Regions from separate parts of the Dermacoccus sp. Ellin185 genome, predicted to be linked through region 2. Evidence: riboswitches for the same ligand, from Rfam matches in the RefSeq annotation. Region 2 holds a riboswitch; each other region holds the start of a gene.
The links. A riboswitch is a leader RNA that binds a small molecule or an ion and turns the genes downstream of it on or off. The one in region 2 is predicted to bind S-adenosylmethionine.
Positions count from the first base shown of each region.

Region 1: it holds a riboswitch for S-adenosylmethionine, as region 2 does, so the genes downstream of both, HMPREF0321_RS11515 (homoserine O-acetyltransferase) here and HMPREF0321_RS03215 (MetQ/NlpA family ABC transporter substrate-binding protein) in region 2, are expected to answer to the same signal.
Region 3: it holds a riboswitch for S-adenosylmethionine, as region 2 does, so the genes downstream of both, HMPREF0321_RS10635 (aminotransferase class V-fold PLP-dependent enzyme) here and HMPREF0321_RS03215 (MetQ/NlpA family ABC transporter substrate-binding protein) in region 2, are expected to answer to the same signal.
Region 4: it holds a riboswitch for S-adenosylmethionine, as region 2 does, so the genes downstream of both, HMPREF0321_RS12930 (TauD/TfdA family dioxygenase) here and HMPREF0321_RS03215 (MetQ/NlpA family ABC transporter substrate-binding protein) in region 2, are expected to answer to the same signal.

Region 1 covers NZ_AEIQ01000099.1:85,488-87,677, reverse strand. The annotation lists gene HMPREF0321_RS11520 (hypothetical protein) at 9-947, shown strand; SAM riboswitch class IV at 1,037-1,145, shown strand; gene HMPREF0321_RS11515 (homoserine O-acetyltransferase) at 1,180-2,190, shown strand, end outside.
Region 2 covers NZ_AEIQ01000043.1:36,595-38,784, forward strand. The annotation lists partial or broken gene HMPREF0321_RS15330 (neutral/alkaline non-lysosomal ceramidase C-terminal domain-containing protein) at 1-334, opposite strand, end outside; SAM riboswitch class IV at 547-658, shown strand; gene HMPREF0321_RS03215 (MetQ/NlpA family ABC transporter substrate-binding protein) at 830-1,837, shown strand; gene HMPREF0321_RS03220 (methionine ABC transporter ATP-binding protein) at 1,834-2,190, shown strand, end outside.
Region 3 covers NZ_AEIQ01000095.1:489-2,678, forward strand. The annotation lists partial or broken gene HMPREF0321_RS10625 (DNA translocase FtsK 4TM domain-containing protein) at 1-423, opposite strand, end outside; gene HMPREF0321_RS10630 (hypothetical protein) at 494-694, shown strand; SAM riboswitch class IV at 1,002-1,116, shown strand; gene HMPREF0321_RS10635 (aminotransferase class V-fold PLP-dependent enzyme) at 1,160-2,190, shown strand, end outside.
Region 4 covers NZ_AEIQ01000115.1:103,468-105,657, forward strand. The annotation lists gene HMPREF0321_RS12930 (TauD/TfdA family dioxygenase) at 1-917, opposite strand, end outside; SAM riboswitch class IV at 928-1,056, opposite strand; gene HMPREF0321_RS12935 (cyclopropane-fatty-acyl-phospholipid synthase family protein) at 1,308-2,190, opposite strand, start outside.

The DNA of each region.
Region 1 (2,190 bases), on a different contig from region 2:
CTGGGGGCATGAAGACAACAACACGACTCAAGGGCCTCAGCGCCCTGGTGGCAGCCCTTCCCGATCTCGTCGGCTCCGAGAGGGCGGGCGCCGTCATCGTCCTGTTCGAACGTGACGGTGCGCTCGCGGGGGTGCTCGGCTGGGCGGACGATGCGTGCGACGGGGAGACGGCGCACATGCTCGACGTCGTCGCTGAGCGGCGCGCGACGATGGGTGCGCAGGCCGCCATCGCCATCGCCTATCGCTGCGAGCCGGGCCGCGTCGACATCGCGGCCCTCGCGAAACGCATCGAGCGCCGCGTGCCGCTGCACCACGTCCTCGGTGCCAGCGACGAGCACTGGTGGGCCATCGAATGCGAGCTCGGCTGCTGTGACGGCGCGATCCACGAGATCCCGTCCCTGTCAGAGCAGACCCGCGAGCAGCTTCGCGACGTCCGCCGCGGCGGCGAGGCCATGGCCGCCACCGCGCGCCCCGTTCCCAGCGTCGTCGACGTCCGAGCCGCCTGGGCACGGTTGTGCGACGTCCCCGACACCGCGTCGGGCACCCGGCGACGCTCCCGCAGCGCCGACCTGCAGGTGCTCGCCGACGCTGTCGTCGACGGCCCGACGCGCGATGAGATCCTCCTGTGCGTCGCACCCGAACTGTTTCGTCTGCTGAGCCCGGGCACGCCGCTCGGCGAGCCTGGCCCGCTGATGACGAGCGCGTGCCTGCGAACTTGGCTGCCGCTCGTGCCGCGCCACGGCCGCGCCGCGTGGAAGGCCCTCGAGGCCGCCGCGACCTGGCGCGAAGGCGACCTGCGGGGAGCCGGTGCGTGCGCCGCGGCGTCGCTGCGCATCGGGCGGACGTCATTGGGGCAACTGCTGCGCGACATCACAGGCACGGGGTTGTCGTACGAGCAGGCCGTCGGTGCGCTCCACACGAAGGCTCGGCAGAGTTCCGTCGCCTGACGAGCGTGCCGGTTGTGGGAGCGCGCCACATCGTGGACGTCGCCGCGCGGGCGATGGAAGCCGCGGGCAGGGCCGCCTACTCTGTCGCAGGTCAAGAGTTTCAGCGACACAAGCCCCGGCTTGCTGAGCGGCAACCCTCCCTCGCGGCGGGGTGCCCCGGGTGACGACAGGGCCGCCCGTGGGCGGCAAGCGCGAGAGGTGGGTTGCGACCCACCTCGGAATCGAGGACGTCATGGTTTCGCACCGTCGCCTCGCCGTGGCCGACCCCGCGGCGCCCCTCACCGACGACGGGTTCAACCCGCACGCACGTGCCGTCCACATCGGCACCCTGACGCTGGAGAACGGCGCCGCCCTGCCCGACGTCGTCATGACGTACGAGTGCTGGGGCGAGCTGAACGACGACGCGAGCAACGCCGTCCTCGTCGAGCACGCCCTGACCGGAGACTCGCACGTCGTCGGGCCGGTCGGCCCCGGGCAGCCGACGGCGGGGTGGTGGCCTGGTCTCATCGGCCCCGGCGCGCCCCTCGACACCGACGAGCTGTTCGTCGTGGCGATCAACGTGCTCGGCGGCTGTCGCGGCAGCACGGGCCCCATGTCGCTCGCACCAGACGGCCGGGTGTGGGGCGGGCGCTTCCCACACGTCAGCGTCAGGGATCAGGCGCGCGCCGAGGCGCGGGTCGCCGACGCTCTCGGCATCGCGCGCTTCCACACCGTCATCGGCGGCTCCTTCGGCGGGATGCGCGCCGCGGAGTGGGTGGCGACCTTCCCGCATCGGGTGCAGCGCGCCCTCGTCGTCGCGAGCTGCGCGGCGGCGGGCGCCGACCAGATCGCGTGGGGGCACACGCAGGTGCGGGCAATCGAAGCTGACCCGGATTTCCGGGGTGGCGGCTACCTCGAGCAGGGCGTCTTCCCGACGTCGGGGCTCGGGCTCGCCCGCCAGATCGCGCACACCTCCTACCGCAGCGCGCACGAGTTGCAGGAGCGGTTCGGACGCGAGTCGCAGGGAGCGGACCGCACGCTCGACGGCGGCCTGTTCGCCGTCGAGAGCTATCTCGAGCACCACGCCGCGAAACTCGTCGCGCGGTTCGACGCCATGAGTTATGTGCGGCTCACGCAGGCGATGGCGACGCACGACGTCGGCCGCGGCCGCGGCGGCATCGAGCCTGCGCTTCGGGTGTTCGGGGGTGAGCTCGTCGTCGCCGCGGTCGACTCCGATCGGCTGTTCCCGGTCAGTGCCTCCGCC
Region 2 (2,190 bases):
GCCGTTGCACCCGTTCTTCCAGTTGCCCTGCTGCACGAGGCGATACGTGCCCGCGGGCGTGCCGCGACGTATGCGCCACTCCACGGTGCATCGCGAGTACGAGACGCCCTCGCGCGACCAGACGTACGAGGTGTCCCAGTCGTGGTCGTCGGACGTCGACCCACGACGAGCCGACCTGACGCTGCACCTTGACGAACGTGCCCCTCGTGCGGAAGTCATTCTTCGGGTGGCCGCCGCGGAAGACCGCCCGCACGCTCGAACCAGCCGAGCACGTGGCGTCCGGCTGGGTCAGGACGCCACCGAAGTGCTGCCCGGGTGGGGCGTCGTCGAACACGACGCCGGGGCCCTCGGCGCGTGACCGACGTCACACTCATCACCCACCTAGACGATCGTCCAAGCGGTGTGAAGAAATCACTCACCCGAGCCTCGACGGCGAAAGACGCCGCATCAGCCACCCCGGATGTCGCACGTCACAATGTTCGCCCACGTCTCATCTCCAGTGCCACAACTTGACGCTTTGTCGTGCGCGGCTCTAATCTCGCTGCTGGTCAAGAGATCCGATGCAAAGCCCTGGCTGGTCGGACGGCAACCCTCACACGCGTGGCGGGGTGCTCCAGGTGATGACCCGGCCGCGTCGACCACGCGGCAAGCACGCTCGGCACCCAACGTGACGGCATCCTCGTGAGCCTTCCGTTGCGCTGCCCAGGCCCCGAAAGGCATGCCCCGCACGACACCGCGCCCCACCCCGGCGCCCCCGCCTTCACGCTGACTCCGCGCACCCGCGCCAGCTCCGCGCATTCGCATCCTTGCCGCCTCACCAGGAGAGATCATGACCGACAAGCACACCCCCGCCGACGAGACCTCGACGCCCGCCTCGTCCACGCATGACGCCACGAGCGCCGAGAACGGCGCGAGCGCCCTGCCCCCGAAACCGAAGAACAACACCGGCAAGTACGTCGCGATCGGCGCAGGCGTCCTCGTCGTCGCGCTGGCCGCCGGCATCGGGGCCAAGGTGTTCGGCGGGAGCAGTGACGACAAGCTGACCCACCTCAAGGTGGGCACGACGGAGGCGTCGGACCCGTACTGGAACCAGCTCGTCAAGGTGGGCAAGGACAAGTACGGCCTCGACATCGAGCCGGTCAACTTCTCTGATTACACCCAGGCCAACCCCGCGCTCTCCGAGGGCCAGGTCGACCTCAACCAGTTCCAGCACCTGCAATTCCTCGCCGACTACAACACCAAGGCGAAGCAGAACCTCACGCCCATCGGGGCGACGTACATCGTCCCGCTGGCGCTGTACTCGAAGAAGCACACGAGCGTCGGCCAGTTCCCCCAGGGCGGCAAGATCGCCATCCCCAACGATCCGACGAACCAGGCACGCGCCTTGCTGCTGCTGCAGAGCGCCGGACTGCTGAAGCTCAAGGGTGGTGGCACCTCGCTGTCGACCCCGGCCGACATCGACGCCGGCGCCTCGAAGGTCACCGTCACAGCGGTCAACGCCGAGCAGACCGCCGCTGCGCTGCCGTCCGTCGACGGCGCGATCGTCAACAACAACTTCGCCGCGGATGCGAAGCTCGACCCGAGCAAGGCCCTGTTCAAGGACGACCCGCATGCGGCCTCGTCGAAGCCGTACATCAACGTCGTCGTCGCGCGCGCCGCGGACAAGGACAACGCCGACTACGCCAAGTTCGTCAAGGCCTACCACGACCCGAGCGTCGAGAAGCTCATCGAGGAGCGCACGAAGGGCACGAGCGTCCTCGTGAACAACTCCGCCTCCGACGTGCAGGGCATCCTCGCGAAGCTCGAGGCCCAGATCAAGGCGAAGGGATCGAAGTGACGGGCCCCTCCCCCACACTGACGAAGGCCGCCGCGCCGGCGAGTGACACCCCGCCCGCCGTCGCCTTCCACGATGTCGGCAAGACGTTCACCCGCGGCAAGAACCAGGTGACGGCTCTCGACGGCATCACGACGCAGGTGGAGCGCGGACGCATCGTCGCCGTCATCGGTTTCTCCGGCGCCGGCAAGAGCACCCTCGTCCGTCTCATCAACGGCCTGGAGACGCCGACGCGCGGCCACGTCGAGATCGACGGCGTCGACCTCGCGTCGCTGTCCGCGAAGCAGGTGCGCGAGCTGCGCGGTCGCATCGGCATGGTGTTCCAGCAGTTCAACCTCATCCGCTCGCGCACGGTG
Region 3 (2,190 bases), on a different contig from region 2:
CAGCGGCCCTCCCGTGATGACGCCGAGGATGCCGCCTGCGCCGCGCACCGCGGTCGAATCCCCTGTCGACGGACGCCCGCCGACGAGGTGGGCGATCCCCGTCGAGCCGAGCGCGAGGATCGTCAGCCCGATCGTCATGCGGTTGGTCGGCTGGTGCCCCCGCGGGTGGCGGAACATGTGGATGGCCATGCCGGTGAGGACGACGGGCAGGACGTAGGCGATGACGCCGAACGTGCCGGCCGCGACGGCGTGGACGACGTCCCCGAACATGCCGGGCAGCCCCCACCACTCCCGCGCAGCGACGACGATGCCGAGGGCGAGGAGGGCGAAACCGAGCCCGTCGCGACGGTGTTCGGGTTCGAGGTCAGAAGCGGCGGCGCCGACGCGGCGGACGGTGCCGCCGGCGACGTGCGAAACACCCATCCACGCGCCACGAGCAGCGCGACCGGACGCGGAGGGACGCGCTTCAGCAGCCCCTCGCGACGAGCCGGTCTTGCGCGCGGGTGCATTCTTCGTCGTGCCGCCCGAACGTGGTGCGCTCGACTTCGGCGGGGTCGTGCGGGCGCGCGTCGTCGAGGCCGCAGATGCGCCGGCCGGGCGCGAGCTCTTGGCGCGCGGCTGCGAAGAGGCCTTCTTCGCGACGAGGACGCTGTCGTTCGCTGGTCTGTTTCGGGTCGCCACCCCGCAAGGCTAGTGGGGGTTCCGGCCGTTTTCGCGGACCCACGCCGTGACACGGGTCCAATGGTGACGGCGGGTCGGCTCGACACCTTCGAATCCGCGTCCCGACGCGCTGGCGCGTTGACGCGCTCGCATCCGACAGCGCCCTGACCCGTGTCGGAGGCGCCGCCAGCTGCCCGGGGGACCACGGGCATCCCCACCGCGAGACGCCGACTCTTGCGCGCGGCGCTCGCCATCCGCGATCCCACAGGTGATCTCACGATGCGAACCTCTGGCCGCACGTCGGTGGACGCGGCGGAGGGCCGGGTGCGAGCGTTCACGTAGGTCATGAGTTCCAGCGCACAGCCCCGGCTTGCTGGACGGCAACCCTCCACCGCGGTGGGGTGCTCCGGGTGACGACCTGGCCGCCACCAGCACCGGTGTCGGCAAGCGCGGGCCGAGCCATCTGGCGACGGCGAGGCCCCTGATTCGAGGAGCCTCGATGCCCCGTTCTGCCATTCTCTCGATCCTTGACTCCGACGCGCGCCGCCACGCTGCGAGCCACACGACCCGCCCCGCTCACGCCGTAACCCCCGGGACTCCCGTCGCGGACCCCGAGCGTCACCACACCCAGCCCGCGCACCCCGGCGGGTCCCGTCGCGAGACGCCCACGGCTACCTATCATCGCGCGGACGCGCCGCAGCAGGCCAATGCCGCCCTGGCCACGATCGGCGCCGATCTCGGCGTCGCGACGCTCGACGGGCGCGTCGTCGAGCACGCGAACTTCGACCACGGCGCGACGGCTCCCGCGCTGCAGGCCGCCGCGCGGGCCGTCGACACGACCCTGCGCACGTACGGTTCGGTGCATCGCGGTGCGGGACGGGCGTCGCAGCTGACGACCCGGTGGTACGAGGAGGCTCGGCAGGAGGTCGCCGCGTTCGTCGGCGCGCGCGAGGACGACGTCACCGTCTTCACGCGCAACACCTCGGACGCGCTCAACCTGTTGGCCCACTGTCTGCCGCAACAGACGCAGGTCTTCGTGTTCCGCTCGATGCACCACGCGGCGCTGCTGCCGTGGGCGGACGAGCGGACGACGCGGCTGCCGATCCCTCACTCTCACGCCGAGGCTGAGGGCTACCTCGACGTCGCTCTGGCGGAATTCCGCGCCCACAACGATGCTCCCGTGTTGGTCCTCATCACCGGCGCCTGCAACGTGACGGGCGAGGTGTGGCCCATCGAGCGCCTCGCCGCCGTCGCCCGCCGGCATGAGGCGCGGACGGCTCTCGACGCCGCGCAGCTCGCCCCGCACCGCCGCGTCGACATCGACGCCTGGGGCATCGACTACGTCGCTCTGTCCGGCCACAAGGCCTACGCGCCGTACGGTTCAGGAGCCCTCGTCGGGCGCCGCGACTGGCTCGACACCGCCCCTCCGTACTTCCGCGCCGGCGGCGCGAGCCACCGCGTCAGCGGAGATGCGTCAGGCGCCGGCGACGTCGCCTGGGCGCCCGCGCCCGCACGCCACGAGGGCGGCAC
Region 4 (2,190 bases), on a different contig from region 2:
ACGGGCTTGTCGCCCCCGACCGTCACACGCCTCATGGCGCGCGGGCCGAGGTTGGCGTCGACGTAGTCGCGGTTGGCGTAGTGCGACGTCGCACGGTTGTCCCAGATGCCGACGTCGCCGGGCGCCCAGCGGTGACGGATCGTGTGCTCGGGCTGCGTCAGGTGCGCATACAGCGCGTCGAGGATCGCCCGCGACTCGGCCTGCGACACGCCGACGACGTGGGAGGTGAAACCGGGGTTGACGAACAGCCCACGCCGTCCCGTCTCGGGATGGACGCGCACGACGGGGTGCTCGACGACGGGCAGCTCGGTGACGACCTTGCCGTTCCATTCCTGCCCACCATGCTTGCGCAGGTACGCGCCCCATTCGCGGTTGCCGTCGTGGGCGGCGATGAGCTGGTCGACGAGGCCGCGGAACGGCTTCGACAGCGAGTCGTACGCCGCCTGAGCGTCGGCCCAGGAGGTGTCGCCGCCGTAGTCGGGCAGCGTCACGGCGCGCAGGATGCTGATGGCCGGCGGCTCCTTCATGAACGTGACGTCCGTGTGCCACTCGTCGGAGAACGAGAACTCGGGGTCGGAGGAGTCGATCGAGTAGATCTCCTTGCGCTCGTGCGTGCTCGCGACGGGGTGACCCGCCGTCAGCTCACCGAGCAGGTTGCCGAGGCGCACCTGCGCGTCGTCGTCGAACGCGTCCTGACCGCGGAAGAAGAGCACCTTGTGCGCGAGCAGCGCGCGGCGCAGGTCGAACGCTATCGCGTCGTCGACCTGCGCGAGGTCGACGCCGTGGACGATTGCGCCGAACGCCGGGCCGAGGCGTTCGATGCGCAGCCCGGGCGTCGCGACGGTGCCGCCGTGGCGCGCCGCTGCGCCGCTCGCGGAGTCGACGTTCGTGTCGGGCGTGGTGTCGAGGAGTGTCATGGCAGACCCTTCGTTGCGCTTGCCGCCGCGTCGGTCGACGGGCGGCCGGGTCGTTACTCGGGGCACCCCGGCGCACCGTGTGCGTTCGCATGGGGGTTGCCGCCCGGCCAGCCGAGACTTCGCGCCGGGGCTCGTGACCCACGCATAACGTAGCACTCACCTATTCAAAATAGCGAGTTATGCAAAGGGGCTGCCCGGGCACCGGACGCGCCTTCGGGTTCCAACCACGCCCGGCACCGTGCGCGGCATCACGACACGGCTGCTACGGGGCGAGTCAGTGCTCGCGATCCGCCATCTCACCCGCCGTCGCTGGCCCGGGGCGATGCCCGGCACACGACAGCGGCCGACGACCTCGTCGAGGTCGTCGGCCGTCACCGTGCGCGCAACAGGTCAACCCTGCCGACGCGACGCCCAGTGCGAGCCCAGCGGGTAGCCGCCGTTGTCGCCGTTGTCGGTCGTCTTCGTGGCGAGCACCTGGTGCAGGTGCAGCCAGCCCTCCTCGAACCCGAGGCGTGAACCGGCCATGTAGATGCCCCACACCTGCGCGGTCGGCAGGCCCGCCTCGGCGACGCAGAAATCCCAGTTCGCCTCGAGGTTGCGGCACCAGTCGCGCAGCGTCAGGGCGTACGACAGGCGCAGGTTCTCGTCATGCTGAACCTCGAAACCGGCGTCGTGGCACCCACTGATGAGCCGCCCCGGCGAGGCGAGCTCGCCGTCGGGGAAGACATAGCGATCGGTGAACGGCTCCGGCTTGGCCGATGCCGAGTCGTCGCGACGCGTGATGCAGTGGTTGAGCAGGCGGCCACCGTCGCGCAGCTTCGAGTGCAGGAACGAGAAGTAGTTGGCGTAGTTCTTCACGCCGATGTGCTCCGTGAGGCCGATCGAGCTGACGGCGTCGAAGCCCGTCTCGGTGACGTCGCGGTAGTCGCCGTGGCGGATCTCGACGAGGCCCTCGAGGCCCGCCTCACGCACGGCGCGCTGACCCCACTCGGCCTGTTCCTTGCTCAGGGTGACGCCTATGACGTGGACGCCGCGCTCGCGAGCGGCGTGCATCGCCATGCCGCCCCAGCCGCAGCCGACGTCGAGCAGCCGTTGGCCGGGCTGCAGGTCGAGCTTGTCGGCGACGAGGGCGAACTTGCGCTCCTGCGCTTCCTCGAGGGTGTCGTCCAGCGTGTCGAACACGGCGCACGTGTAGGCCATCGACTCACCGAGCACCTTCTCGTAGAACGCGTTCGAGACGTCGTAGTGGTGCTTGATCGAGTCGGCGGCGCGG